Regions from separate parts of the Vibrio sp. VB16 genome, predicted to be linked through region 3. Evidence: riboswitches for the same ligand, from Rfam matches in the RefSeq annotation. Region 3 holds a riboswitch; each other region holds the start of a gene.
The links. Region 3 has a riboswitch for thiamine pyrophosphate ahead of thiD (bifunctional hydroxymethylpyrimidine kinase/phosphomethylpyrimidine kinase). Riboswitches for the same ligand answer to the same signal wherever they lie in the genome.
Positions count from the first base shown of each region.

Region 1: another riboswitch for thiamine pyrophosphate. It lies ahead of thiB (thiamine ABC transporter substrate binding subunit); the one in region 3 lies ahead of thiD (bifunctional hydroxymethylpyrimidine kinase/phosphomethylpyrimidine kinase).
Region 2: another riboswitch for thiamine pyrophosphate. It lies ahead of IUZ65_RS21400 (phosphomethylpyrimidine synthase ThiC); the one in region 3 lies ahead of thiD (bifunctional hydroxymethylpyrimidine kinase/phosphomethylpyrimidine kinase).

Region 1 is NZ_CP087590.1:334,096-344,508, forward strand. It holds gene IUZ65_RS01645 (gamma-glutamylcyclotransferase family protein) at 1-44, shown strand, start outside; gene IUZ65_RS01650 (GlsB/YeaQ/YmgE family stress response membrane protein) at 176-427, shown strand; gene fbp (class 1 fructose-bisphosphatase) at 540-1,553, opposite strand; gene mpl (UDP-N-acetylmuramate:L-alanyl-gamma-D-glutamyl-meso-diaminopimelate ligase) at 1,815-3,182, shown strand; gene IUZ65_RS01665 (flavin prenyltransferase UbiX) at 3,232-3,849, shown strand; TPP riboswitch at 3,925-4,052, shown strand; gene thiB (thiamine ABC transporter substrate binding subunit) at 4,100-5,095, shown strand; gene thiP (thiamine/thiamine pyrophosphate ABC transporter permease ThiP) at 5,181-6,776, shown strand; gene thiQ (thiamine ABC transporter ATP-binding protein) at 6,760-7,467, shown strand; gene rapA (RNA polymerase-associated protein RapA) at 7,712-10,413, shown strand, end outside.
Region 2 is NZ_CP087591.1:1,113,555-1,123,967, forward strand. It holds gene IUZ65_RS21360 (mechanosensitive ion channel family protein) at 1-1,003, opposite strand, end outside; gene IUZ65_RS21365 (GNAT family N-acetyltransferase) at 1,178-1,660, shown strand; gene IUZ65_RS21370 (IS110 family transposase) at 1,948-2,904, shown strand; gene thiH (2-iminoacetate synthase ThiH) at 3,254-4,366, opposite strand; gene IUZ65_RS21380 (thiazole synthase) at 4,376-5,146, opposite strand; gene thiS (sulfur carrier protein ThiS) at 5,148-5,384, opposite strand; gene IUZ65_RS21390 (HesA/MoeB/ThiF family protein) at 5,392-6,165, opposite strand; gene IUZ65_RS21395 (thiamine phosphate synthase) at 6,155-7,426, opposite strand; partial or broken gene IUZ65_RS21400 (phosphomethylpyrimidine synthase ThiC) at 7,471-7,851, opposite strand; TPP riboswitch at 7,990-8,087, opposite strand; gene IUZ65_RS21405 (hypothetical protein) at 8,280-9,725, opposite strand; gene IUZ65_RS21410 (hypothetical protein) at 10,046-10,413, opposite strand, start outside.
Region 3 is NZ_CP087590.1:2,812,860-2,823,272, reverse strand. It holds gene thiE (thiamine phosphate synthase) at 1-307, opposite strand, end outside; gene thiM (hydroxyethylthiazole kinase) at 372-1,172, opposite strand; gene tenA (thiaminase II) at 1,188-1,853, opposite strand; gene IUZ65_RS12870 (ABC transporter substrate-binding protein) at 1,869-2,834, opposite strand; partial or broken gene IUZ65_RS12865 (ABC transporter permease) at 2,865-3,560, opposite strand; gene IUZ65_RS12860 (ABC transporter ATP-binding protein) at 3,652-4,410, opposite strand; gene thiD (bifunctional hydroxymethylpyrimidine kinase/phosphomethylpyrimidine kinase) at 4,403-5,293, opposite strand; TPP riboswitch at 5,375-5,485, opposite strand; gene IUZ65_RS12850 (alpha/beta fold hydrolase) at 5,630-7,399, shown strand; gene IUZ65_RS12845 (ATP-binding protein) at 7,579-9,198, shown strand; gene IUZ65_RS12840 (response regulator) at 9,195-9,881, shown strand; gene IUZ65_RS12835 (tripartite tricarboxylate transporter permease) at 9,973-10,413, opposite strand, start outside.

The sequences.
Region 1 (10,413 bases), 1.2 Mb from region 3:
ACGAAGCCATCACATCGGGTAATTGGTTATATCGGAATAAATGATTGTCAGTTTCCTTGTTAGTGATAAAAAATAGCATCTTAATCAGCTTCTAAAAGCGCAATGATATTACCTAAGCCGATATATCTAGCTATATTCCTCTCATTTTCTAAATGACAATTAAGTGGGAGATAATATGGACGTTCAGGGTTTACTTATGACATTAGTCATTGGTGGTATTGCAGGATGGTTAGCGAGCATTATTATGAAGGGGTCAGGTCGTGGTGTGCTTATAAATGTCATCGTTGGAGTATTAGGTGCTGTTTTGGGTAAATTCCTCTTGTCTGCCTTGGGTATTTCTCTCATTGGTGGATTTATTGGAACCATAGTCGTTGCTACATTAGGTGCTGTGATACTCATTTCTCTGCTTCGACTTATTAGAGCTTAGTATTCGGTCACCTCTCAATATTTAAAAACGGATAACAAATAAATTAAAACCGCCTATTCTTGAAAATAGGCGGTTTTAATTTACGTAGATTTAATTCGCAGATTTGTAATTGTTATTCGTTTGGATTTTCTGCAATAAACTGTTCCACTTTATTGACCATCGCTTTAGACCCAACAAAGAAAGGCACACGCTGGTGTAACTCGGTTGGTTTCAGCTCCATGATGCGATTTTTACCGTCAGACGCTATGCCACCGGCTTGTTCAATGATGAATGCCATAGGATTACATTCATAAAGAAGGCGAAGCTTACCATTAGGATGACTTTCTGTGCTCGGATATAAGTAGATTCCACCTTTTAGTAAGTTTCTATGGAAATCAGCAACCAACGAGCCAATATAGCGCGAAGTATAAGGTCGATTCTCTTCAGGCACACTCTCTTGACAATATTTTATATACTTTTTAACCCCTTGCGGGAAACGAATATAGTTGCCTTCGTTGATTGAATAAATAGAGCCAGTTTCAGGGGTGATTAAACTTTCGTGAGATAAGCAGAAAGAACCGATGGAAGGGTCATAGGTAAAACCATGCACACCATTACCCGTTGTGTACACCAACATGGTAGATGAACCATATATGACATAACCCGCGGCAACTTGTTTGTCACCCGGTTGTAAAAAGTCCTCTTGAGTTGGTGGCGTGCCAACGGGTGAAACGCGGCGGTAAATTGAGAAAATCGTACCGACGGAAACATTGACATCGATATTAGATGATCCATCTAACGGGTCCATTAAGAGCACATATTTTGCGTTTTTATTTAGCTCTTTATTAAATGCAACGGTTTCATCTTCTTCTTCGCTTGCCACTCCGCACACTTGATCACGAGCTTCTAGTGCAGCTTTGAATTTGTCATTTGCGTATAAATCCAGCTTTTGTTGTTCTTCACCCTGTATATTCTCAGCACCAACCGAGCCAGTTATATCAACAAGTCCTGCTTTATTGATTTCACGGTTTACGATTTTTGCTGCAAGTCTAATTGAGGCCAATAATGAAGATAGTTCTCCACTAGCGTGGGGGAAGTCACTTTGTTTCTCTACTATAAATTCGCCAAGTGTGCGAAATTCAGACATGTTATATCCTTAACGTTTTCTGATGATTTAGAGGGCTTTTTAGTTACAATGACTTATAGCGCTAATTCATTATTATATGTTCGTTGCAACAAGCTCAATTGTATGGCATTAAACTTTTTATTGGTAATGAAGTAACTACTTGATATACAAATTGTTTCAACTACGTATCACATATTATCTGCAACTGAGTCGAATGATTGCTTTTCTCTGATAGATCGATCACATTAGTGCAGTCAAACAGGCAAGCTTAGGAAAAATAAAATGCACATTCATATTTTGGGGATTTGTGGAACCTTTATGGGGGGCGCAGCGGTGTTAGCTCGTCAATTGGGGCATAAAGTAACAGGGAGCGACGCAAATGTGTATCCTCCCATGAGTACGTTACTGGAATCTCAAGGTATAGAAATTATTGAGGGTTTTGACCCCACACAACTAAAATCCAATCCTGATCTTGTGGTTATTGGTAACGCCATGAGTCGAGGTAACCCGTGTGTAGAGTATGTCCTTGATCACAATCTAAAATATACGTCTGGTCCACAGTGGTTAAAAGAGTTCCTCCTCCATGATAGATGGGTATTAGCCGTCGCTGGCACCCACGGAAAAACAACAACAGCAAGCATGTTGTCATGGATACTTGAAGATTGTGGTTACGAGCCTGGTTTTCTTGTGGGTGGCGTTTTAGGGAATTTTGGGGTATCTGCGCGTCTAGGAAGTAGCATGTTCTTTGTGGTTGAGGCTGATGAATATGACAGTGCATTTTTCGATAAACGGTCAAAGTTCATTCACTATCACCCTCGCACCTTAGTAATGAATAATCTCGAGTTCGATCATGCTGATATTTTTGATGATCTAGAGGCAATTAAGAAACAATTTCATCACTTAGTACGAACAATCCCGAGCAATGGTCGAATATTCTCCCCTAAATCCGAATTGGCGCTTCAAGATGTATTGGAAAGGGGTTGCTGGAGTGAACAAGAGCTGATCGGAGATGAATCTTGTGACTGGAAAACAGAAAAAATCGAAAAAGACGGCAGCAAATTTGATGTTTTTTTTCGTAGCGAATTAGTTGGTACGGTCAGGTGGAATTTGGTGGGTGATCATAATGTTAGCAATGCATTGATGGCGGTGGCAGCAGCAAGACATGTCGGCGTTACTGCTGATCTGGCTTGTGAATCCTTAGCGTCGTTCATCAATACCAAAAGACGCCTTGAACTAAAAGGTGAGGTCGCAGGTATCACGGTTTATGACGATTTTGCTCACCACCCTACCGCGATAGAACTTACACTAGATGGGTTACGTAATAAGGTGGGGAAGCAAAAGATAATCGCGGTATTGGAACCTCGCTCAGCAACGATGAAGATGGGTATTCATAAAGAAACGCTCGCGACGTCGTTGTCTAAAGCTGACTCTATATACCTGTATCAGCCAAATAATTTAAAATGGTCAGTAGAAGACATTGCCAAACACTGTGATCAACCTACTTTTGTGAGTGATAATATAGATGTGTTTGTTGCTGAAATATTGCAAGAAGCAGCGGAGGGTGATCAAATACTCGTGATGAGTAATGGTGGCTTTGACGATATCCACGATAAGTTGTTAGGTGGATTGGCATTGGCTAAGAGTAAATAGATGTTATCCAACCGAAATAGTAGATATTTTAACAATGCAGAGAATGTAGATGATTAAAGACAAAACAATTACCTTGGCATTTACTGGCGCCTCTGGTGCACCTTATGGTTTACGGTTGCTAGAATGCCTGCTAGCGGCAGATTATAAAGTTTACCTGCTAATTTCTTCAGCGGCTCGTGTTGTGATGGCAACCGAACACAATTTAAAGTTACCTAGTGGTCCCGATGCGGCCAAAGCGGTGCTGATTAAACAACTGAACTGCAAACCTGAACGACTAGAAGTGTGTGGTAAAGAAGATTGGTTTTCTCCCGTTGCCTCAGGCAGTGCGGCACCTAAAAAAATGGTGGTTTGTCCCTGTTCTGCAGGTAGTGTGGCGGCCATTGCCCATGGCATGTCGGACAACCTTATAGAACGAGCGGCAGATGTGGTTATGAAAGAACGCGGTCAGTTATTATTGGTCGTGAGAGAAACCCCTTTTTCTACATTGCATTTAGAGAATATGCATAAGCTTTCTCAGATGGGTGTGACTATTATGCCCGCGGCTCCAGGGTTTTATCATCAACCTAAAACTATCGATGACTTGGTCGATTTTATGGTGGCAAGAATATTAGATCATCTCGATATAGAACAAAAACTCGTTGCGCGTTGGGGATATGACAACCGATAAACTGGCTTGTTAGCGTAGCGGATAAGCATCTATTCTCGCGGCTAGTATCTTCATAACATTACGTATACAATCACTGTCGACTCATCGGGGTGCTCAATAGTTATTTTTTAAATAATCAACTATTGGGCTGAGATTAAGTTTTCCTTAGAACCCGTACACCTGAACCAGATAATACTGGCGTAGGAATTGAGCGGGATAAATCAAAAATCCTCCCTCAAGCCTGTGCCGCTCAAAACATGGAGAGCGTCCAGTGAAATACACTATTTCAATTTTAGCTTCAACCTTAGCTGTAACCCTTTCATTTTCTACTTTTGCCGCCGATAAACTGACGGTATATACCTATGATTCTTTTGCCGCCGATTGGGGCCCAGGCCCAAAAATTGAAAAAGCCTTTGAAGCTCAATGCGGTTGTGACTTAGAGTTTGTCGCATTAGATGATGGGGTGTCTATTCTCAATCGATTGCGTCTAGAAGATAGCAACAGTAAAGCGGACATCATTTTAGGGTTAGATACGAATTTAATGACGGAAGCAAAAAAGACAGGGTTGTTAACAGAACATAGCGTAGACACCTCTACTACAACACTGCCTAAGGGTTGGTCAGACAGTACATTTGTTCCTTTTGATTACGGCTATTTTGCTTTTGTATATAACAAAGATAAGCTACAAACCCCACCTAAGAGCTTAAAAGAACTTGTTGAAGAGCGTGATGATTTAAAAGTGATATACCAAGACCCACGTACTTCTACACCCGGACAAGGTCTATTACTTTGGATGAAGTCTGTGTATGGCGACGACGTTAGTAAAGCGTGGGAAATGCTGTCTAAAAAAACCGTGACCGTGACCAAAGGCTGGTCTGAATCGTATTCGATGTTTTTAAAGGGAGAAGCGGACCTTGTTCTTTCTTACACCACTTCTCCTGCTTATCATTTGATTGCTGAAAATGATGCAAAATATGCCGCGGCTATTTTTAATGAGGGGCATTATATGCAAACTGAAGTAGCTGCAAAAGTGAAAGGTTCCAAAAATCCTAAGCTCGCTGACGAGTTTATGAGCTTTATTCTAAGTAATGAGTTCCAATCAGCAATGCCAACAGGTAACTGGATGTACCCAGTGACGAATGTTCCACTGCCTGAAGGTTTTGAGACGCTGACGATTCCGGAAAAAGCACTTTCATTTTCTTCTGATGAAGTGTCGAAAATGCGCAAAAACTGGATAAGAGAATGGCAATCAGCTTTAGTCCAATAATACTCAATCAGACATGTTTGTAATTAATTTCCCCGATTGGTAGAAGCTGAGTTTTCAATAGAGGTTGAAGTGTCGAGTGTCCTAAATTATGAATAAAACGCCGAAGTTAGGCATTGTTATTGCAGTGTTTATCGTGGTTTTTGTCACCTCGGCGTTTGGGGCGCTTATTTCATACGCGCCCAATCTTGACCTCACTCAGATAGTGTCTGATCCTTACTATCTACATGTCACTAAATTTAGTTTTTATCAAGCTTTCTTATCAACGCTGCTCAGTGTTGGCTTAGCTATACCCGTAGCGCACTCGTTATCAAGACGGGACTTCATGGGTAAATCGTTTCTATTAAAGTTATTTTCAAGCACACTTGTTTTGCCTGTTCTTGTGGGTGTTTTCGGTCTGTTAGCCATTTATGGAAATAGCGGTTTATTGGCGACGTGGCTCAATAAATGGAATGTTGAATTGCCCTTCTCAATATATGGCCTGAATGGCATATTGCTCGCGCATGTATTCTTTAATTTACCTTATGCTAGCCGTTTGTTACTTCTTTCTTTAGAAGGTATTCCTCCAGAACAACATAAACTCTGTTCTTACCTCGGTATGAGTCATTGGTACAAATTTAAGTGGGTAGAATGGCCAAGGTTGCGACAGCAGTTACCTCATGTTTGTGGTTTAGTGTTCATGCTCTGTTTTACGAGTTTTGCTACCGTTATGGCGTTGGGTGGTGGGCCAAAATCAACGACAATAGAGTTAGCGATATACCAAGCCATCAAATTTGATTTTGACTTGCAGGCTGGTGCGTTATTAGCAATATGGCAGATGTTATTGTGCGGTCTGTTATCGCTATCAATACAAAAAATAAGTAAGCCAAATAATTTAGCTATGCAATCCAATCGCCACCCGATCTTTTTTACCAAAGACAATAACCGCGCAAAATTATGGGACTGCAGTTGGATAGCCTTTGCGTCATTTATCGTCTTACCACCACTGATGATGGTGGTACTGAGTGGATTGAATTCAAAGCTGTGGCAAGTGCTTCAAGATGACCGGTTTTGGCAAGCGGTTAAGGCATCATTAAGTATTGCTTGTTCGGCGAGTGTCATCGCTCTGTTTATTGGTGTCGCTATACTTCAAACAAGTCGAATATGGAGAAGTAAGGGCCGTTCTAACTATGCAAATGGTATCGAACTTATTGGCACTATTATCCTCGTTACGCCCGGCTTGGTGATTAGTACAGGGCTGTTTTTATTGCTTAGAAAAATAACCGATGTGTATAGCCTCGCGTTTATTATTGTGGTTGCTGTTAATAGTTTGATGGCGTTGCCATATGTAATTAAGACATTGTCTCAACCATTCTTTCAGATATTGCAACAGTATCAATTTCTCACCATGAGTTTGGGGATGAAAGGCTGGCGTCGATTTTTATTGATAGAATGGAGAGGATTACAAAAACCGATAGCGCAAGCATTTGCGATAAGTTTTATGCTCTCTATGGGCGATCTTAGCGCAATAGCTCTGTTTGGCAGCCAAGATTTTAGAACCTTGCCTTTGTATCTTTTTCAACTATTAGGTAGTTATCAAATGGAAGCAGCAGCGGTGGTATCCTTAACGTTATTGCTATTAAGCGTAGGCAGTTTCACTTTAGTCGAAAAGGTATTTGGGAAAACGTATGCTCCACGTCGCTAATGTTCAATATCGCTATCATAAAGAAGTGTTTAAATTTGATTTTATGCTTGAAGATGGCCGCATTGTCGCGCTCATGGGGCCTAGTGGCTCTGGGAAATCAACTTTACTGGCCCTTATTGCAGGGTTTATCCATCCAGAAAGTGGGAACATAGCGGTTAATGACGTCTCTTTGCTAAACCAAGAGCCTCATTTAAGGCCTTTCGCCATGCTATTCCAAGAACATAATTTGTTCAGCCATCTAACGGTTAGAGAAAATATAGGTTTAGGGTTACATCCCGGTTTAAAGCTAACGGTGACACAAAAAGGTCAGGTAATTGATGCGGCTAAACAGGTCGGCATTGATGAGCTATTAGATCGAACACCAGAGAAGCTCTCCGGTGGTCAGAAGCAGCGTGTTGCATTAGCACGTTGTTTTGTTCAACCACATCGTATTTGGTTGTTAGATGAACCTTTTTCGGCTCTTGACCCTATTTTAAGAGATGAAATGTTGATGCTCGTTAAACGCCTTGCGGACGATAGACAGATTACCGTAGTGATGGTGACGCATCATATTAGTGATGCAAAAGCGATAGCGACGGATTTCATCTTTGTCGATGAGTATAAAGCGCTCATCCATGAGCCCATCATTCAATTAAGTGCTCAACACAGCAACGAAAAATTACGTGCGTTTGTGAAAGCGGGCACAAGTTGACCTAATCGGTTGAAAGTTTCTGGTTCTAGATAAACTCCGTTTCGACAATTATCACTTTATTCTCTTTTAGTCGTGATCTATATAGCGGCTTGAAGTAATATTGGCGACCTTAAAAAGCTCGGCTTTTCTTTCTCTATAAATAGGAGAATAGTCGCTCTTATCTGCCTATAATATGTGTATCAATAGGCATCACAGAATAGAATAATAGACGCGAGTCTACTCCAACATAGAGGTAATCAATCATATGGCATTTGCTTTGGGTCAGCGCTGGATAAGTGATACAGAAAGCGATTTGGGTTTAGGTACTATCGTAGAGTTGGACGCAAGAACCGTGACGTTAATGTTCGCTGCGTCTGAAGAAAATAGAGTTTATGCCCAAAAAGAAGCCCCAATTACCCGCGTTATATTCCATGTTGGAGATTCAACAGAGAGCCAAGAAGGTTGGTCTCTAAAGGTAGAAGAAGTTTTAGTAGATAATGGTCTTCTAACCTATGTAGGTACAAGAGAAGATACGCAAGAAAGTGGCATTATGCTAAGAGAGATATTCCTTAGTAATCAAATTCGATTTAATAAACCGCAAGACAAACTGTTTGCAGGTCAGATAGATCGAATGGACAACTTTGTATTGCGTTATAGCGCGTTGAAGAATCAATACCAACAGCATAAGAGCCCTATGCGTGGTTTATGCGGAATGCGTGCAGGCCTTATCCCCCATCAATTATTTATCGCTCATGAAGTAGGGCGCAGACACGCACCTCGAGTTCTGCTTGCTGATGAAGTGGGGTTAGGTAAAACCATTGAAGCCGGAATGATTATCCATCAACAAGTGTTATCAGGTAGTGCAGAACGTGTTCTTATTGTTGTGCCGGAAACACTACAGCATCAATGGCTCGTTGAAATGATGCGTCGTTTTAATCTGCATTTCTCTATTTTTGATGAAGAACGCTGTGTCGAAGTTGATGTTGATGCGGAAAATCCATTTGATACTGCGCAGTATGTGCTCTGTTCTTTGGATTTTCTGACCAAGAATCAAAAGCGCTTTGAACAAATTGTGGATGGTAATTGGGACTTGCTGGTTGTCGATGAAGCACATCACTTAGAGTGGAGCGTGGATGCACCTAGCCGTCAGTATCAAGTTGTAGAAGGGTTAGCGAATAATACGGCTTCTGTTTTGCTATTAACGGCAACGCCAGAGCAGTTGGGTCATGAGAGTCATTTTGCCCGTTTGCGTCTTCTTGATCCCGACCGTTTCTATGATTATCAAGCTTTTGTTGAAGAAGAAAAGCAATATGAACCGGTTGCTGACGCGGTAAGTAACCTGTTTTCTGGAAATAGGCTTGAAAATAAAGTCAAAAATCAGATAACGGAACTGCTTTCTGAACAAGATGTTGAGCCACTATTTCGAATTATTGAAGCAGAACTTCCTGATGAAGAGAAAGATAAAGCCCGCCATGAGTTGATCGATAATCTTATGGACCGCCATGGTACTGGACGTGTGTTGTTTAGAAATACACGATCGGCAATTAAGGGTTTCCCAAAGCGTAAGGTTCATTTGTTGCCAATGGTCATGCCTGAACAGTATGCACGAGCAATGCGAGTGTCGAACATGCTCGATAAAGATCTACCTTCAGAAGCAAAGGCAATACGAAAGCTCTATCCAGAAGAGATCTTTCAAGAGCTAGAGGGTGGTTCGTGGTGGCAGTTCGATTCCCGAGTTGATTGGTTGATTGAGAAGGTAAAAGAGAAGCGCTCAGAGAAAGTTTTAGTGATTGCTTCTAGGTCGACTACTGCACTTCAATTAGAACAAGCATTGAGAGAACGAGAAGGTATCCGTGCCACCGTTTTCCACGAAGGCATGTCAATTATAGAGCGAGACAAAGCGGCTGCTTATTTCGCACAAGAAGAAGGTGGCGCTCAAGTTCTTATTTGCTCTGAAATTGGATCTGAGGGGCGAAACTTTCAGTTTGCTAATCAACTAGTCATGTTCGACCTGCCATTTAATCCTGATTTATTGGAGCAGCGTATCGGTCGCTTAGACCGTATAGGTCAGCAACGAGATATCGATATTTTTGTGCCTTATCTTGATGGTTCTTCTCAGGGTATTCTCGCTCGTTGGTTTGAGGAAGGGCTACAAGCTTTTTCCGAAACTTGTCCTACAGGGCGCGCGGTTTATGACAAATATTCCGACGAGCTGGTGGATCTTCTTGCGGGTGGTAAAGGTAGCGACCTTGAGCAGTTGATAAGTGCATCCAATAAACTCAATCAAGAGCTCAAAGCTCAACTAGAAAATGGCCGAGATAGATTGTTAGAGATGCACTCTAATGGTGGCGAACAAGCTCTGAAAATAGTAGAAAAGATTGCCAGTACCGATGGCGATACAAACCTGATCACATTTGCGCTTAGCCTGTTCGATACCATTGGTCTGAATCAAGATGATAAAGGCGAGAAAGCACTCGTTGTTACTCCTTCTGAACATATGATGGTACCAAGTTATCCCGGTCTTCCATATGAAGGTGCAACCATCACCTTTGATCGTGAGACGGCACTATCTCGTGAGGATATGAACTTCATTAGTTGGGAACATCCGATGATTCAAGGTGGTATAGACCTTTTATTGAGTGAAGGAGTTGGAACTACGGCGGTTTCTCTGCTTAAAAACAAAGCCTTACCCGTTGGCACTATGCTATTAGAACTTGTCTATTTGGTTGATGCTCAAGCGCCAAAACGAAGCGGGATCAGTGGATATTTACCACAGACACCTATTCGTTTGATGATGGATGGCAAAGGGAATGACCTTTCAGAGCAAGTAGAGTTTGAAAGCTTTAACCGCCAATTGAGTCCGGTCAATCGCCACTTAGCGAGTAAGCTTGTATCGAGTGTGCAGAGCGATATTCGCAAGCTTATTGAAGCAGGTGAAAAATGTATCGGTGGTAAGCTCGACATCGT
Region 2 (10,413 bases), on a different replicon from region 3:
TAATACCCATTACCTTTAATAGCACGTCTTGCTTTACCTCGTGAAAGTGCACCCAGTTCACTGTTTTTGTGAATGAGTAGATAAAGAAGTCTAATGATGATGGGCCAAAGGCATTAAAGTTGACGATCAAGGTTTGAGACATATCTAGATCTGGATGATTCTCTAGCATTGTTTTTACATCTTTGATGATGCCATCGACTTTGTGTGCATCTTCATATCGCAGGCCAATCGTTTCATAGATTCGTCGATTCGACATGCGAGATGGGTTTTCCACAACGATATTAGTGAAAACGGAGTTAGGTACATACAGAGGTCTTTTATCAAAGGTTCGAATGATGGTCATTCGCCAGCCAATTCGTTCAACCGTGCCCTCTATTTGCCTATCCGGTGAACGTATCCAATCGCCTAGTTTGAAAGGGCGGTCGAAGTAAAGCATCATGCCGCCAAAAAAGTTTGAGAGCAGATCTTTTGCCGCCAGACCTACGATTAAACCACCCACCCCGCCAAAGGTAAGAAGACCAGACAGGCTTAAGCCTAAAGTCTGCATAACGGAGAGGACACCCATGATGATGAACAGTAGCCTTGCCACTTTAGCTATGGCTTGTACCGTAGATTCATCTCGCTTTTTTTGTTGAAGTACGTATTCTTCTACGTTATTAATAAGTCGAAGGATAATCCAAATGAATATGGCAATAACGAGCAACATTTTGAGCGTTGTTAGCCAATCGAGAGAGTGTTCTATATAGCTCTGCATGACCAAACCGATAGAAACGGTTGCAGGCCAACACCAAAGTAGTGTACTTATTGGTGTTTTTAAAGCATTGATAATGACGTTGTCCCATTGAAACTTGGTTTTGTTCGCAATCACCTCTAGTCGACCATAGATAATCCGCCAAGCGAGCCAAGCAACAAAGCTTATACCCGTAATGAGAAGAACGTCATTGCCCCAGTCTTGGCTAGGCTGAGAAAAATAAGCTTGTAGTTGCGCAAGTATCGAATCCATTGAGCGGTGACATCCTTTTTGAGTGTAGGGAAAAACTAGCAGATTTTACGGTTTTTCTCTAGATAAAGTAGTGATTTAGAATTTGTTTGAACTTAACTTATGTTAATGAATGTGAGATCAAGTTAGATTAGGCTGGCCCAGATACAGCGGTGATTGGAAAAAGGGAGGACACCTATGATTAGAGAGATCCAAAAATCAGACTTCGAGCAATTTTGGCCTTGTTTTGAAAAGGTAATCAAAGCTCAAGAAACTTATGCGTTTGACCCTGAAATGACTTATGAACAGGCATACGATTTATGGTGCCAATCCCCACTTAAAACTTATGTTTTTATCGAGGACGGCAAGGTACTTGGTTCCTACTACATTAAACCAAATGCTCAGGGACCAAGTGATCATATCTGTAATTGTGGTTACATAGTCAATGAGAATGCGCGAGGTAAAGGTATTGCTAGGAAATTATGTGTCCATTCAATCGAGATCGCCGTCAATCTTGGATTTGAAGCCATGCAATTCAATTCAGTTGTGTCTACAAATGAAATAGCGGTAAACCTATGGAAAAAATTAGGTTTTTCTATTATTGGTATTATTCCCCACGCATACCGCCATAAAAGACTTGGTTATGTTGATAGCTATATAATGCATAGGAAACTTACTTAAGGTTATTCCCCAACATCTTTGTCGATACAGAAATTGCAGTATGTATTTCTTACCCTCTGAATTTAGTAATACAACGCCTTGTATGGGAAATTAACTCTGCTTTTGGGTAATGTGAGACCCAAGCCTAAGCTGCAACTTAGGCTTTCTATGCAGTAGTTCGATTAAACGCTGGCTCCTCTGTCGAGAGACCGATAACAAGAACGAACGCTGCATAGGACTCCGAGCAAAACACTCGAATAGCCCACTGGGTCTCGAACCCGCATTACGCAAGCAAGAGTTAGCTTATTATGAATACAAGTACACTTCAAAACATTAATGTCGGTGTTGATACTGGTAAGTCGCAATTAGATTTCTACATTCGACCACTCGACATTTACTTCACCGTATCTAACGATGACAAAGGCATAAAAGAAGCGATTAAAACTATCAAGAAGTATTCTCCTGAACGAATCGTCATAGAAGCCACTGGTAGGTTAGAAATGCCCTTCATTATCGCTTGTGCTGAGGCTAATCTACCCTTCGTTATTGCTAATCCAATACATGTAAAACGCTTTGCTGGGGCAACTGGTAGGCGAGCAAAGAACGACAGGCTGGATGCAGAGCTTATTGCGCATTATTCCGAAGCTATAAAGCCAACCTTAACTCAATTAAGACCTGAAAACATGAGAGCTATGAGTGATTTGGTCGCAAGAAGAAACCAGTTACTCAACATGCAAACTATGGAAAAGAATCGACTTCAGATATTGCCAAAATCTCTAGCTTCAACGATAAACCCCATTTTAACGGCTTTTAAAAATCAGATAACAAAAATTGAATTAAAGATAGCAAAGATGATAGAAGAGAGCCCTGAGTATCAGGCTAAAAACATGATCCTACAAAGTATGCCTGGAGTAGGTAAAATTGTCGCGGCGTCCATTATCAGCAATGTTCCAGAATTAGGGTATATCACCAACAAACAAGCAGCTTCGCTTATTGGTGTCGCTCCAATAACTAAGGAAAGTGGTCGGTTTAAAGGAAAAAGAACTATCCAAGGTGGCCGCTCTCAAGTTCGCACCGTTCTCTATATGGCGATGATGTCAGCTATGCAATGCAACCCTATATTTAAACGGAATTATCAGCGACTTCTTCAGCAGGGGAAACCAAAAAAAGTCGCTATTATTGCCTGTGTAAGAAAAATGGTTGTTATCTTAAATTCAATGTTAAGGGATGGTGTAATGTGGGATGAAACCGTAGCAAAAAATTAGCTATTGACACCATAGCCCCTTGTTAAGGGGCAAATTGTAGTTGGTTAAAATGTGAAATGGAACGGGATCAACCTATCCGGGTGAGTAACATGGCCAGCAAATTTATCGAAGAAATCAGGCAGAGTTGTAGTGGATGGGATAAATTGGTTTGTTGCATATAGATAGTTAACATGTTTTCCAATATCTGAGTTAATCCGCAAAGTGCTCTTGGGTACCTAGGCCTAGCTCACTTTGAAAAGACAAATGTTGGACTGCTCAGAGAAGCGTCTAGTCTGACTGGAGCCGATCACTATGAATACCGAACTTAAAATGAACAGTCAGACAGTTTGATGCTCTTGTTTATAGTTCATTAGCCGGAGTAAATATAGTGCCAATCTTTCCATACCACTTCAAAACCATTCTGTTTAACGGCAAGTGCCACATCTGAAACCGAACGGTCATCACTAATCGAAAACTGCTCTAGTTCTGGTTCATCGTTAGCATAACCACCCGGCTGAGTTTTCGAGCCAGCCGACATGCTTGTTACACCCAGTGGCAATACATTATCACGAAACTCGGGAGATTCTCGGGTCGATAACGATAATTCCACCTGCGAATTAAACATCCGATAGGCACAGATCAACTGAACTAACTGACGATCACTCATTATCGCCTTAGGCTGTAAGCCCCCTTCACAAGGGCGTAGACGCGGGAATGAAATAGAATATCGGGTTTGCCAATACGTACGTTCAAGGTAATCAAGGTGAGTCGCAGCAAAGAAACAATCTACCCGCCACTCTTCAAGCCCAATCAGCACCCCGATCCCAACTTTGTCTATCCCTGCTTTAGCCAAGCGATCGGGTGTGGCAAGGCGATACTCAAAGTCCATTTTATTGCCACGCAAATGATGTTCTGCATACGTAGAAGCATTATAAGTTTCTTGATACACCATCACGGCATTCAACCCTAATGTTTTCAGTTCTGCATATTCTTCTTGCGCTAACGGTTGTACTTCCATAGCCACATAGCTAAATTGTTGTTTAATTGCCGGCACACTTTCACGAAAATACTCAATGCCCACTTTGCGTTCATGCTCCCCCGTCACTAATAATATGCTATCAAAGTTCATCGCTTTGATAGCTTGGCATTCTTGGCTAATTTCTTCCAAGGTAAGCGTACGACGCTTAATCCGGTTTTCCATTGAAAAACCACAATAAGTACAGGCATTCGAACAAAGATTAGAAAGATACAAAGGCACATAAAACGACATGGTATGCCCAAATCGTTTACGGGTTAATGCTGCAGACTGCTGTGCCATTTGTTCTAAATACGGTTCAGCCGCTGGAGAAATCAACGCTTTGAAATCTTCCAAATCACGCTTTGGTTTACGTAATGCACGCTCTACATCTGCTGCAGTTTTACTATAAATAGATAGGCGTATATCATCCCAATTCAATTGCTTCCAAACATCAACGTAACTCATGCTCACCCCTTATGCAGTTTGATCTAAGAAAGCCGTTAATGGGCTTGACGCAATTGCATGATTTATGGTGTTAGATAAACCTGCTTCATACCCCATACGCCCGCTTTCAACTGCTAGTTTGAACGCTCGTCCCATGGTAATAGGGTCGGCTGCAGTGGCAATCGCCGTATTCACTAACACGGCATCAGCTCCCATTTCCATGGCTTCAGATGCATGAGATGGCGCGCCAATACCCGCATCAATGATAACTGGCACTCGCGCCTGATCGATAATAATCTCAAGAAAATCACGCGATGCCAGCCCTTTATTTGAACCAATCGGTGCACCTAACGGCATCACGGCAGCACAGCCAACTTCTTCTAAACGCTTACATAACACTGGATCCGCATGACAATACGGCAAGACTATAAAACCCTGACGCACTAGTTCGGCAGCTGCAGCCAATGTTTCAATTGGATCGGGCATTAAGTATTTAGGGTCTGGGTGAATTTCTAACTTCAGCCAATTTGTGCCCAAGGCTTCACGAGCCAACTGGGCGGCAAAAATGGCTTCGTTCGCATTTTTCGCGCCCGAAGTATTAGGAAGTAAATTAACTCCCGCTTGGATCAAGGGAGCAAGAATGTCGTCGTCACGGTTATCAATATCAACACGTTTTAACGCCATCGTAACCAGCTCAGATCCAGAGGTAATGATGGATCTCGCCATCACTTGACTATTGGCATATTTACCCGTTCCGGTAAAAAGACGAGAAGAGAACGTTTTATCTGCAATGGTTAACATCTTAGCCTCCAGCTATAGCTTGAAATAAAGCAATACGGTCATCTGCACTTAATATCGTGCTAGCCCATTGGCTGCGCGCAACAATATCGTCATTAAGGGCAACGGCTGTTGCTAGTAAGGGCATTTGTAATTCAGTAAGTAGCGCTTCAAGATCTAAGCCTACTGAACACTCGACCGGTTTCTCATTGACCAACACTTGGATCATTACATCGGTTGAATTCTCGATATGGGTTGTCATTAGTGACTTACTCTCCGTTGTCATTGTGCTGGCTGCACACTGGACACTGTGGATCTGCAGCAATATTAAATTGCTGCCAAGCCATGGTTAGTCCATTAAATTGTTGCAGAGCGGCAAAGGCCACAATGCCTGCTCCAGTGATGCATTTGATGGCTTCTAAAGCTTGCATCGTCCCCATAATGCCAACCACCGGGCCTGCAATACCTGTGTTACTGCAACTTAGAGACTCTGGCGTTGTATCTGGCTGGTTTGGAAATAAACAGTGGTAACACGGTCCTATCCCAGAACGATTATCAAATGCCATTAACTGACCTTGCCAACGAATAGCAGCCCCTGATATCAAGGGCTTTTTCGCTTTAACACACGCTTGATTGACTGCATGACGTGTTGGCAAATTATCAGAGCAATCCAAGACAATGTCTGCCAGTGCCACTTCAATGGCTAATTGCTGACCAGCTAATAGTGTCTGCACCGCTCTGACTTTTATATAAGGGTTTAAGGCCTGAAGATGTTCAATTGCCATCTTGGCTTTACTTCTACCTTGGTCAGCATCACGGTAAATAACCTGACGCTGTAAGTTGGAACTTTCGACAACGTCGTCGTCGGCAATCACTATATTTCCGACCCCAGCCCCTGCAAGATAAAGCGCGGCTGCGGAACCTAAACCACCAGCACCGACAAGCAGTATTTGTGCTTGAATTAATTTCTGTTGCCCAAGCTCTGCTATATCTGACAGCATAATTTGGCGGCTATAACGTAAAAATTCTTGATCAGTCAGCATCAATACCACCCATTACTTTCTCGGTAATTGCTTTAGGAAATTCAGGGCGCACTAATAAATGGTTAAATGCATTAACTACCGCTCCAACATCGCTAGCCTCGGTAATTGCACGTACCACAGCAACACTACTAACCCCCGTACACCACACTTTTTCAGCACAAGGTAAATCAATGCCACCAATTGCAACCGTTGGAAATGTATCGCCAATTAACTTTTGGTATAACGCCAAACGGTTCAAACCTTGCGGTTTTGATGGCATTGTTTTTGTCGTGGTAGGAAAGATATGACCCAGTGCGATATAACTTGGTGAGAATTCAACGGCACGTAAGATTTCGTAATAACCATGCGTCGACAAGCCAATTCGTAAACCCGCTTGCTGGATCGCCACTAAGTCTGCTGTTTCAAGATCTTCTTGACCGAGGTGGACACCGTACGCTTTATGGATTATCGCCAGTTGCCAATAGTCATTCACAAATACTTGTGCTTTGTGTTGATTACCCGCGGCTATAACTTGCTGTACCTGAGTTTCAAGTTGTGGGTCTTGCGGGTTCTTAATCCGTAATTGTGTGGTTTTTACACCAAGATTAATTAAACGCTCTATCCACTCTGCCGTATCAACCACCGGATATAGCGCCAGTTTCTGTGAATCAGTGGCAGAGAACGGTTCAACAGCCAGTTCTTTACTTTGCCAACCCAACGCATCCACTTCAGGATGATTCGCCGTTAACGGACGAGGAAACAACTCACGAGATAATGGCCAGCTAACTTCAACGTGACCATTTTGGTGAGTACTTTGATACCCACACGCATGAGCTCGCGCTAATGTCACGGCATCTTCCAAAGGGTAATCTAAGGCTAATGCGCAAAGTAACATGGCACGTTGTGCCTCACTGCCTCTAGCATGATGGCAGTAAACCGCACGCGCTTCACCATTGTGGTGCCAAATATCAACACAGCCCTTCTCAGTAGGAAGACCACACACAATCATGCGGCTGTCTTGTTCAACTTTTACTTGCATTTCCCTAACGTTAGGATACGGGGCATACCATTGATCCTGTATTTCGAATCCTGAGAAATCGGCTTCAGTCTGGTTGAAAAGCAGACTGAGCTGGCGCTCTTCAATCTTAATCTCTACAGCATTCAATTCACTCACGCTAACACTAACGGCATCACCAAGTTGATATTGTTCTGCATTTGCAAGCAGCAATTCAACATGCCTAAGCAGTGGCGTTAAATAATCAGGTAAACATAACGAGCTCATTAGATTTCCTCTTGAACAGAGTGATATAGCTCATTGCCTCGAGAACGAAATTCATCAAGGGTTTCATCCAATAAACGTTCTTTGGTATAAATTGAATTTGATTGCCCCAATAATATGGTGTCGCCACGCTCTTCAATCCAACCTGAACGTACTATTTCTAAGCCATCATAAATATTAGCGGGTTGATTGGGGTCGGTATAAAAGCCAGACGTATCATAAACACGAACCAGTTCATTTGGTTCTAAAATAGGATCCTTTCTATTATCACCGATTAAGCTATCAGCCAATGAAATTTCACGCATCGGTACTTGGATGTCTGTTCGACTACCTTGAACGTACACTTTTTGTGAATTAGGGAAAGGTTCTACAGTCAGTGAATCTATAAATTGTTTAGCTTCCAATCTCGCGTGTTTGCGAATCGTCATAGCAAATTCCTTTGTCGCTATTTAGGGAAAGTTGCTTGGCGGGTTGGTACATAAACAAGAGGCGTACACATAATATGTGTCGCATGATCTGATACGCTAACATAAATATCAATAATATTTTCATCAATACCGTTAGGTAGAAAATTTTCTCTTGTTTCCTTCGCAGGTATTAGCCTGATCAGGTTCAACGGATCCCGTAATACGGTCTCAGCCATGTGGCACTCCGACAAGTTTCAAGAGGGAGTATAAGAAAGGGAACTTGTCACTGCAACAACAAAACCTAAAAAGTGATGACGTCGCAATAAAAAAAAACGTCACGAATCAATGAGGACACACACCTCATATTTTCAAAATGCTCCATCTTTTTACTAAGTGAAAAGGATGGAGCATAACGCTATTTTTACTCGTTGTTCATACCTATACCGGAATTAATGTTCCTGCCAAGGTTGTATTGATTTTCCGTCTTTCCATTTGTAAGGCGTCGTTGCTTTTTTCTCCGCTTCTTTAACGCTTAAATCTCTCCTTGTGGCTTTCCCAATATATTCACTGAATTCGCCAGTAAGATATTCATTATATAACCTTGGCCCATCACCACTGGTAGCAATCCATTTGTGTTTCGATATTGGCATTTCTTTGACTTCACCAGCAGTCATATAATTGGTGTCTCTGATCTGATAGTGCGTACTGGATATGCGTTCAAGGTGATCATTGTTTACAACGTACTTATTTTCTAAATATGCGTATCTGTTACCGCGAGACCAAAAGTACTCTTGAGTCGTAATTTTATTTCCTGTCCGTTGCCAAGCACCATTAGAGATTGAGCCGTTTTCTTGTTTGCCACTGTTAGGATTTAGTCGCCATATAAAACGTAGGTAATACCCTTCTGGATAAAAATATAATTCATTGTAGAGCGGATACCCCCCTTGAAGCTGGGGAGGCAGCGTCTTTAACTCAGCAGCGGTTTGTTTCCATTGATAACCGCCACCCGAGGCTAGGATTTGTTCTGATGCACCTGAGTGATGAGTGTTATTGGCTTTGCTTTTTGTTAGTTTTTCCGCTGCTACCTTGTCAGCTGCAATTTGCTCGGCTAGTACTTTTTCGGCCGCTAGTTTCTCCGCCGCTAACCTGTCAGCTGTAACTTTCTCGGCCAATAACTTTTCAGCCGCCAATCTTTCCGACTCTTGTTTCAGTGCTAATAAAGCTAAGGCCTCTGCTTCTGCTTTCTTTTGGTTCTGTAAAGCGAGCTTCGTCTCTGTTTCAGCTAACTCTTTCTTTAGGGCCGCGACTCTGGCATCGCCAATCTCATCGGGGATCGCAGGAGAAGGAGGTGCAATATCCTTTTCTGCTGGGTATCTTTTCATTAGTAGGGGTACTTGAGGTTCATATTCTGTTGCATCGTATGCACTTGAATGAATACCTTCAATTAAACCGCTCGCATGTCGGCAATTGGACGTCATGTTTTTGTTACTTAAGTCTTTATCGAAATAAAAGCTGTAGACCTTTTCCACCTCTACTTCCACCTTCACATTACACACGAAACTATCGTCAATTTCCGATGGTGGAACAGGGTGTTCACTTGCGACATAAGACGGGAATGCCATGGTGATATCATAGCCACCTGGTTCTAGATCGAGTTCAACCAATCCACTTCTAAACTCTGCAATCTGTTGGTCGTTTACGAAATAAGAAAGAAATACGCCACCGCTAACAAACCGTTGGTTACGCCATAGCAACAACTTGGCTTTTGTCTTACTCAGTAGAGATGGCTCAGTCGCATTAAAATTGTGCCCCTTACTTTGGGAAGGATTTACGGCACAACCGATAAGAAGGGCGGTCATAATCAGTATAACGATAGACTTGTGTGTGTCTTTCATCTAAAAACCTCTACTAAAAAATTCATTATTAATATGGTTACGCTTTATTGAATCATATTTTCAAATGATAAGGTCTAACTAGATCAATTAAATAGGAGTTAATGAGCACTGGTTCGATTCTGCAAAACGAGAGTTGTATGAAGAAACCTCTTTAACAGGCTAATGATTGGATGCCACAGACTCTATGTGTATGTTACTTAGGGTATTTTATGCTGGTCATGAAAACGGGCAGAATCATCAATATGTTATGGGAGTTAGGCGAGCGGCTTAACACACACTCTTAAGGCGTTACAAAACAAGTGTTAAAATTACCTCGATTTTTACAGCCCTTTCAGTCGGTCTTTGTGTTCCATAAGCAGGTTTATGGCGTCCAGATACTGATATAATCCGTTACCCTCGAGCTGGTAAAGATCGACCTTATTATCTTCCAGCAATAACCCTCTACTCCTAGCCATTTCCAACAAGTTGGCCTGTTTAAGCAGGCGGAAGAGTAAGCCATCGGTATTTTCTTCTGCTGAGGCAATTTCTTCCCTGAGCTGATTGTTAAGCGTATACAACTGATTCGTCTCTTCAGGGACAATCATCGCTGGTGATAGCTTATCGTGCAGGATCAGACCTGAAAAATAGGCAACGAGAAGGCCGACTGCGGTTATCAGGTTTACACCCACGGTGAGATAGCTGATTATAA
Region 3 (10,413 bases):
CATTGATAATCAAAGGGACATCAGTACCTTTTAGGATCGTTTTTACTGCCATGGCTCTTTCAATAAATGCTTGGACATCGCCATGTTTTTCACGTATTTGAACCGCTGTTACCCCTCCTTGGACCGCTTTTTGTACTACTTTTTTTAAGGTGTTAATATCTTGCTGATCATCCGTAACCAAATAAAGTCGATATAGAGTGGATTTATTATTCGCTGTTTGGTTCACCTGTCGTTTCCCTTTTATACCAAGCCAATTAAGATCGTGAACAATATGGAGATCGTTCCGCAGATGCTCGAGTATCTCCATATTCCTGACCCATTAATGCTCTAGATTTACGGCCTTCGCGAGCCTGATTTCGCCAATGGACGAACTAGCTCACCTTCAAACGATTAAGCAACATGTCATCATCCAGTTGATAAAGCGTATCTAGAAGATGTAATTGCAAAGACCCTGGACCTGCTGATTTCTCTGCCGCGACTTCTCCCGCAACGCCCAGTATTGCTGTTGCGGCTAAACCGCTCGTGTCGCCTACGGCGGCAAATGCACCAATAAGAGCGGTATGGGTACAGCCCATTCCGGTGACATAGGGCATCATCGTGTCACCATTATTCAGTTGCACAACCTCCGTTTCAGTTACCACATAATCGGTTGCACCGGATATAACCACACTGCATTTATACTCTTTAGTCAAAAATTGGGCGCTATCTACTGCAGCATCACTAGAATCCAGAGCGTCAACGCCTTTGCTTTGAGCTTGTTCACCTGCTAACGCAATGATCTCCGATGCATTACCTCGCACAATAAGCTTGTCTGCCGCCTGAACAATACGCCGTGCCGTCTGTGTTCTTAGCTGACTTGCTCCGCACCCTACGGGATCAAGGATCACTATTTTATTATTAATATTGGCCTGCTCAACGGCATATTCCATACGCGGAGTCCACACACTATCAAGGGTGCCGATGTTAATAACCAATGCACCTGAAAAGCTCATCATTTCCGCCATTTCTTGCTGGCTGTGTGCCATAATAGGGGACGCGCCTATGGCGAGAAGAGCATTGGCGGTATTGTTCATTACGACGTAGTTGGTAATATTAACGACCAATGGTTTCTGATCCCGAACAGACTTTAATTGTTTGATTATATGTTGTTTTTTCTGGTTCATAGTTGTCATGTCTGTGTCCTTTATTTAAATCGCAGCGTCTAATCCTTGCTGCCAAAATGCAATTTCCATTCGCGTTGCTGTTCTAAATACGTCACACAACTGCTGGCCCCGTTCACTTTCAAGCGTTATTTCAACAAGTAAGTCATCCAATTGACCTGCACTGGTGTTCGCACCGGTTTGAAACTCATCACCGCCATAAAGCGCTATCCAGTTCAGATATGGGTTGTTGTTCGTTTCAGTATCGGCACTGTGCAAAAGGTTTTTCCCGATGTCGGCATAGCCTAAAGAGCAGGGTGCTAAGGCCACATAAAGGTCGATTAGATTCCCTGACATTCCAGTGTCCAAAACGTAACGTGTGTACGCGACCGTGCCGAACGCTTCTGGTTCTGCTTCCATATCTGCTTCACTAAGTCCCCACTTTTGGCAGTAGGTGACGTGATGTGAGATCTCGCTGTCCAGTAGTGCTTGCACACTTGGCAGTGCCATGCGCATTTCCGCTAATGTTTGAGCTTTGTAGATTGCCATCGCATAGGCTCTCGCATAATGCTTTAGGAATAGAAAATCTTGTTTAAGATAATGTAAGTAAGCGTGTTCATTAAGCTTGCCAGTCGCGAGTTGTTTAACGAATGAATGGCCGGTATAGGCTTGCCATTCATCTATGCATGCGTTGATAAGATCTTGATGCTTCATCCTGTTTCCTTAGTATTACAACGTTGGTACAAAATCAGATGCTTTAGGTTTTAAGCGAATGATTTTGTTTTTATATAGAAACTGAGTGAACTGGTCGTAACGTTCCAGATCAATGGCTGCGGGCCTAAGGTCAAATCGTGTCAGCGTATCGCGCCAAGCTCGTTTGTTTAGCTCGTTATTTAATGTGTCTGGTGAGTAAGCGGCAAACTCTATCCATGCGTCTTGCGGGTGGTTAATAATGTATATAGTGGCTTTCTCTATCGCTTTATTAAATCGACGGATAGCATCGGCATCATAATGGTTCGCGTTGGCTACAACGATAAGTTCATCGTAGGCAGGGACACCATGTTCTTCAGGATAAAAAGCCTTCGCTTTATAGCCTTCAATCGCAAGCTGATTTGACTCAAAATTGCGTAAACCTCCCCAAATCGCATCAACTTTCCCCGATGCTAAAGAAGAAGAAAGCGCCCAACCAACGTTGATTATTTCTACATCATCGAAGGTAATACCCGCTGATTCGAGCATGGTACCTACAGTTGCTTCTTCATTGCCCGCAATAGCGATGCCTATTTTTTTACCTTTTAAATCAGCTAGAGAATGTATCTTGCCATTGTCTAAAACCATCAGGGTATTGAGTGGCGTCGCGATGAGAGTAGATGCGCGAATGAGAGGAAGGTTTTCAGCGACATCAATGGTTAAGCTGGTTTGATAGGAGATAGCCAAATCGATTTTATTTGCAGCGACAAGCTTAGCCGGCATACTTGGGTCTGCGGGCTCTTGAATCACAACGTTAAGCCCTTGGTCATTGAAGTAACCTTTTTCTTGCGCTATGACGATAGGACCATGGTTAGGATTTACGAACCAGTCCAGCATTAACGTAACACTCTTTTGCTCTGCGCTCGCATTGAGAGAAAGACCAGAGAGTAAAAGAGCCAACCATCCTTTTTTTGCGATAGAACCTGTTCGGGTTTGGGAATGCATTATTTTTCCTTAAATATTGATGGGTTTAGGTTAGAGCTGCCAATGGATAGCTCGTTTGAGTAATCTGTCTGTGATGAAATATAGGGTGATAGAAAATAGGGCTAAAATAAACAATGCGGCAAACATCTCATCGATCATCATTCGTGCGTTGGCTTGCAGCATTAAATACCCCAGTCCAGCACTGGAACCTACCCATTCACCAACTACCGCGCCGATCGGGGCAACGACGACGGCAACTCGAATGCCCGAAGCAAGGGCCGGTAATGCGGCTGGGAGGCGGATGTGTCTTAACGTTTGCCATTTAGATGCTGACATGGTTTTAGCGAGGTCAATATAACCGCTAGGGGTAGAGCGCAGTCCGTCGTAACAACATGTCGTCACGGGGAAGAAAATAATGAGTGCCGCCATGACCACTTTAGATGCGATCCCATAACCGAGCCACAGCATTAATATTGGAGCAATAGCAAATACTGGAATGGCTTGACTGGCAATTAAGAGAGGCAACAGCCAGCGTTTCAAAGGCTCGAATAAAAGCATCTGTAATGCAAAAAACAACCCCATAGTGAGGCCTAAAATTAAGCCAAGTACTATCTCTTGAGTGGTTATCCATGTATGGAAGAGCAACACGTCGAATCTTAGTATAAGTTTCATCATGACGGCGTGAGGCGACGGCAAGATAAAAGGAGGGAATGCAAACACCACAACAATCAACTGCCATAATCCAAACAATAGACAGGCGGTCAGCAGGCCCTGAAGCAAAGGGTGTATAGCCTTCTTTTTTTTTGCGATATGCGCTTTAGTGGTGGCGTCCAATACGTTAATTTCCAACATAATCTCGCTCCAATTGCTCTATTAGTTTCTGTTGTAACTCTGCTATTTCCCCGTTCAAGGATCGAGGTGCATGACCATAGGGAACAGGAAAAGAACGCGTTTGAGATGGACTTCCTAACATGAGATAGATGTGGTCAGCTAATCGCAGCGCTTCTTGAGGATCGTGTGTAATTAACACCACAGTTTTGTCCTGTAGAAGTGTGGCTGAGAGATTTTGAAGCTGGTAACGAGTCACCGCATCCAATGCTGAGAACGGCTCGTCCATCAATACCAAAGGCTTATCCTGCATTAACGTTCGGGCAAGAGCGACTCGTTGACGCATTCCTCCTGAAAGTTGATTAGGGAACTGATGGCGTTGATTCGACAGTCCAACCTGATCGATAAGTTGAACGGCCTTTTGTTTGTCTTTTTCTGACAAGATGAGGTTGCCAAATTTGAAGCTTAAACAGACGTTATCCATGACATTGAGCCATGGCATGAGTAAATCTTGTTGTGCCATATAGGCGACATTTTGGTGTGGCTCACCGCTAAGGCTGCTTTTCATCTCACCTTGCCAGTCAAGGTCATCATTTAACAGGCCAGCCAGAAAGCGAAGCAAGGTGGTTTTTCCACAGCCACTTCTACCCAAAATAGAGGTCCATCGCTGTTTTGATATCTGCATGTTCAGGTCAGAAAGGATGAGTTGTTGGCTATCTTTGTAGCCTAACGAGGCATTTTTTAGTTCAATGAGTACAGGGTTAGTCATACGCAACGTCACCGCTAGATTGTGTGTTTTCATCTTGTATTGGAAACGAATAAAGGTTTTGAACCAATTGGTGTCCCGGATAAAAGTGATGAACAGGGCCGTGACCGTGGCCAATATCTAACGTGTCAGCGTGCGAAATTGCTTGAGTAATGTAGTGTTTACCGAGTTGAACTGCTTCTTTGAGTGTATAGCCCTGTGCAAGATAACTGGCTATCGCTGATGAAAGCGTACAGCCTGTTCCGTGAGTATTTTGCGTTTTAATTCTGGTTGTCGATAGGCGTTCGACATGCCCTTTAGTGATAAATAGATCGGTACTGTTATCGGAAGAGTCCAGATGCCCACCTTTAAGTAAGATAGCTCGCGTATCTAATTGTCTAAGCTTTACAATGAGTGCATTCATTTCCGCTTCAGTTTTAGGTGCCGATTCGCCGGTTAAGGCGGCCGCTTCCGGAAGATTAGGTGTGATCATCGTGGCTAAGGGTAATAGAACGGATTTTAAGGTGCTGATGGCTGAGCTTTCGAGCAGTAAGTCGCCACTAGTCGCGACCATTACAGGATCGATGACAAGGTGTTTAGGCTTATATTGGCGAAGTTTTCTGGCGACGGCTTTTATAATGTTAACGTCGCTCAACATACCGATTTTTACGGCTTGGATACTGAGGTCGGAAAAAACAGCGTCCATCTGTTGTTCTACAAATTCAGGTGAGATGGGGAAGATGCCAGTGACACCTTGGGTATTTTGTGCGGTAAGGGCTGTAATGACGGAGCAAGCATAACTGCCTGTCGCCGAAATGGCTTTGATATCCGCCTGAATACCTGCACCGCCGCCGCTATCTGAACCGGCAATGGTAAGTACAATTGGTGTTGTGTTCTTTACGGTCATCTCTGGTTCCTAAACGTAATCGTAAAGGAATAACAGCAGCCAGATGGAGGAGGTAGGCTACGGGATGTAGACAACCTTATATAGGCATGGCTATCAGTTCCCTACGTCAGTGTTAACTGCATCAGGTTCAACGGGTCCCATCGAAATGGTCTCAGCTTTGGGTTGTGGCCCATCGCTCCCCGACTAATATCTAAAATATGTTTGCCGAAAGAGTGTAGCAAATTCATTGGGCAACGAAAAGCGCTACGCAATGACTCTCGTCAATGTTTGCAACTGAACAGGTCGATACTATGGTTGCTGGAACGATAAGCCCACGATTGCATAGAGAACTCTAGAATGGATGCTAACGGTCAAATTTCGCCAGAATTGGTTGCGCAGATCTATGATACTGCATTGGATCCGACCCAGTGGCCTGTTTTGTTGGAACAGATAGCATCAACGCTTCCACCATTGGAAGTAGAACGTGTGGTGAGCGCAACTGCGCAGGTAAATCAACGGTTATCAATGCGGGAGGTCGAAAGGTATAGAGGCCTTTCTCAGGTTTCCACTATCGTTGAACACCTAGAGCGAAGTGCCGCCATCAGTAATCGAATGAAAGATAATGATGAGCACCAACATCTGCAATTGAGCCTATTCGACTTCTTACCTTTACCTGCCTTTGTTGTTACTGCTAATGGGGCGTTGGTGCAACAGAACCAACTGGCACTCGACTTTCTAAAGACCACAGATTTAGTGAAAATAGAGGGTGGTCATGTTGTATTCTCGCTCAACTCCCAACAACAGCGGTTCAATAAACTATTGTCTGAACTGACTGATCTAAAAAGGGAGGAGCGCGAAACCACAATGCGTCTTCGCGACAGTTTTCAAACCAATCCAGTGAGTATCAGTATGTCTCGGATTGATGACCAATATCAGCTTGGCAGCAATATACTGGTTCTTTTTGCAAATCAAAATGTGGATGTAAAACCCAATCTAACCGGGTTCTGTCAACGCTACAACTTAACGAAAGCCGAGCAGAGACTGGTCGAAAAACTGGCGCATAATAAAACATTGAATGAGATTAGCGATAGTCACGGTGTTTCGATTAATACCATTCGGACTCAACTAAAATCTGTCTTTCAAAAAACAGATTGCCACCGGCAAAGTGAGTTAATGAAGCTGATTCTGATGAATCCTACAGCGGAAAGTAGAGATGCTGTCAGTTCGTTAAAATCCAAGCTTATTTTTGAAACCGCACGCTATCATCAAATCTGTAAAGTCAGTGATGAGAGGCAGTTAGGATTCAGTGATATAGGCAGAAAAAGCGGTATTCCGGTTATCTTGCTTCCACCGAGTACGGGTTCACGACTGCAACAACATCCAAACAATCGGACTCTTTTTGACCATAATATTCGTTTAATTACCATTGATCGCCCAGGATTTGGCTTATCAACGGCCGATCCAAGCCGAACTTTGGCGAGTATCGCGCGCGACATAGATACGTTGGCGGACTTTCTCAATTTGGACCGATTTTCTCTTATGGGATTTTGTGGAGGAGGGCCCTATGCCTTAGCGGCTGCATCCCTATTAAAAGAACGGATAGTGCATACGACGATTGTCAGTACTGTCACCCCTTACCAACCAATCAATCTCTTCCATGGCGTAAAATCCAGTAATAAGTTTTTAGCGCAAATCGCGATGAGAGCCCCGTCGGTACTGCATCCACTTCTAAAAATTATTACCAATAATTTGATGAAGGATCACGAGTTGTATTTTGATCAGGTTTATCAACATTTGTGTAAGAGTGATGCGGCGGCATTGTCAGAAACAGAAGTCACCGATAATTTTTTATTGGCGTTTAGAGAAGCGATGCGACAAGGGCCGAATGCCTTTTGCGAAGATCTGGTCATTCTTAGTCGTCTATGGAACATTAATTTTGAAACTATCGTTTCACCAGTGACGATATGGCATGGCAGTTTGGACCAGCATGTTCCCGTTCAATTGGCACGAAAATTTCACCGTAGCTTTAGTAATTCAACATTTCATGAATTTGAAAACCTTGGTCATTTACTCGTCTATCATCGCTGGAGTGACATTTTAAAATCTGTGGCAGAGGAACATGCTTAGATACTTTTGGACGTTAACCGACCTATCTGGTTGAAAGTAGATCAACAATTAAACAGAATAGTTATCGCTATGTTGTAGTATTGTTAAGTAAGTATTAGTGTTGATGCCGTCAGTTGATGAGCAGGTTTGCTAGTCAGTCTGCACCAGTTCAAGCGTAGATTGGAGGTCAGGGAGTCATTATGAAATGGAGTCAAATTAGTTTTCGCCGTCGAATGCTCATTATCATGATACTGTCCGGTTTATTGCAGCTATTGGTCTTATCCTTAGCTGGGTTCAGCTATATTAAACACTCACAAGAACAGGAAACGGGTCTTAAAGCCCAAGGTATTGCCAACTTTCTTGCTCAATCTACCGCCGTTATTCAAATGTTAGAACAAGGCTCTTCCGCCAATCTTCAGCCGCGATTTTTAGAGATGACCAATGCTATTGGTGCCGCTTTTATAGTGGTTGGGAATAAAGAAGGTATTCGCCTTATTCACCCAGTGAAAACCCGTATTGGGCAGCCAATGAAGGGGGGCGACAATGATCTCGCACTCATCTATGGCCAGTCTTATGTGTCCTTTGCGGAAGGGTCTTTAGGTAAATCCGTTCGTGGGAAAACGGCGGTCTTTGATGCAGATGGGCATATCATTGGTGTCGTGTCTGTAGGGTATTTATTAGCGGGGTTGGAAGACCGCATTGAATCTTATTTGACGTTTCTTCTTGGCATGGTCGTACTTGTTATGATGGTAAATGCCGTTATTTCTAACTATATTTCCAGACGATTCCAAAAAGCTATTCTTGGTTTTGAACCAGAAGAAATCGGACGTTTATACGGTGAACTTGATGTCACGATGAGCACGATTAAAGAAGGCGTCATCAGTATCGATTCGCAGGGAATTTTAAGGTCGATTAACACCAGCGCTTGCGACATTCTCGGCTTAGATAAAACGAAGGTGATAAATCGACCTTTTTCCACAGTACTTCCGGACTCGGATCTGTATCGCCTAATAGAGAGAGAGCAGCCCGAGCACGATATTGAACTGTATTTTAATCATCAACGTATCATCGCCAATCGCAACCCTATCCTTGTTGAAGGGAAAGTGGTTGGGGCGGTATCGAGCTTCAGGCGTAGAGATGAAATCAGCGAACTAACAAAACAACTTTCTCAATCTAAGGCGTATGCTGAAATGCTGCGTTCTCAAACACATGAGAACAGAAATAAGCTCAATACCATTAGTGGGTTGATACAAATGGGGGAGTTAAATGCGGTACAGCAACTGATTGGGAAAGAGACAGAGCACTACCAAGCGCTCATCGAATTTTTACGTGAAATGATCCAAGATCCTTTGGTGGCGGGTATGTTGTTAGGCAAAACTGAGCGAGCAAGAGAGCTTGGTCTGTATCTTATTGTGGATAGAGAGTCTTGGCTGGCTTCGTTAAATGGCCATGTAGATGCAGATGATCTGGTCACTATCTTAGGTAATCTTATTGATAATGCATTTGAAGCCAGTTTGGCCGCCATTACTCAGTTACCAATAGAGCGATCGTCGCGGAGTAATATCGAGGTGGTACTGAGTGATTTTGGTCATGACATCATCATTGACGTTATTGATAATGGGTGCGGTTTTCCTGACGATTTAGAAACAGGCTCGTTGTTGCAACGAGGGGTATCGAGCAAAGCGCTGAATGGCAGAGGGGTCGGATTGTTCTTAGTTAAGCAACTCACCGACCGATACGGTGGCCATATAGAGTTAGTGAAAAACAAAACGGCAGGCGTAAGAGTAACCGTCTATATTCCCAAGGAAGGAAAGCAATGAGCACACCAATACGAGTCATGATAATCGAAGACGACATCAATATTGCCGAGCTGCACCAACGGTATCTCGATACTATAGAGGGTTTCGTTGTGGTCGCCATTGCCACTTCAGTCGTAGAAGCGGAGATGCAACTTGACATATTAAAGCCGGAGTTAATCCTACTGGATGTCTATCTACCAGACGGAACCGGTATCGAGATATTAACGCGTTTACGTCATCTCAATCAGGCGTGTGAGGTAATATTGATTACCGCTGCTAGAGAGGTCGAATCATTGCAACAGGCCATGCGCTATGGGGTGATTGATTACCTACTCAAGCCGATTCTCTTTTCCCGACTGGAGTCCGCGCTAGAGAAATACAAAAATAGAGCGGAAAAACTACACCAAACGGAAGGGCTTAACCAGTCGTTGGTGGATGAAATGATGCGTAATCACCCTTCAGAACCGAACCGAGAATTAGGTTTGCCTAAAGGGATAGATTCAGTGACACTTGAAAAAATACGAGGTCTATTTCTTTCGAATAAGGTATTTACCGCGGATGAGGCAGGGGAGGCGATTGGCTCTAGCCGTACGACCGCACGACGGTATCTGGAATACTTGATAAGTACGGGTGAATTAGACGCCGATGTTAATTATGGTACCGTTGGTCGCCCTGAACGATGTTATCGAAAAAGGATTCGTTGACCGATATGGTCTTTGATCACTGATGCTGACGATCATGTGAGAGTATAAAAATACGCCGTTGTAGGCGCATTTTTATTAATACGTGATGGTTCTATGATTCCCTTTTTTTCAGGCGATAAAAGAGAGACGTCATGAGGGATAAAATAACTGGACCCATGACAACAATCACCGCAATAATCGTGAACGCTAAGGTAATCGGGCGCTCCCACAGAAAACTTAACTCCCCATCACTTATCATCAACGTTCTTCTTAGGTTCTCTTCCATCATTCCTCCGAGAATAAAACCTAGCAACAAAGGCGCTAAAGGAAAGTTGGCGAGCCTCAATGCAATCGCTGCCATCGCAATAATCAACATGATGAAGACATCCATCGTATTAAACGAGACGAGATACACACCAGTGATTGAGAAAAAAAGAATCATAGGCAATAGAACGGTTCGCGGTACCGCGAGAAGTTTAGAAATATAGGGAATCAGCGGCAGATTCAAAATGATCAAGACAATATTTCCGATGTACATCGAAATGATGACAGA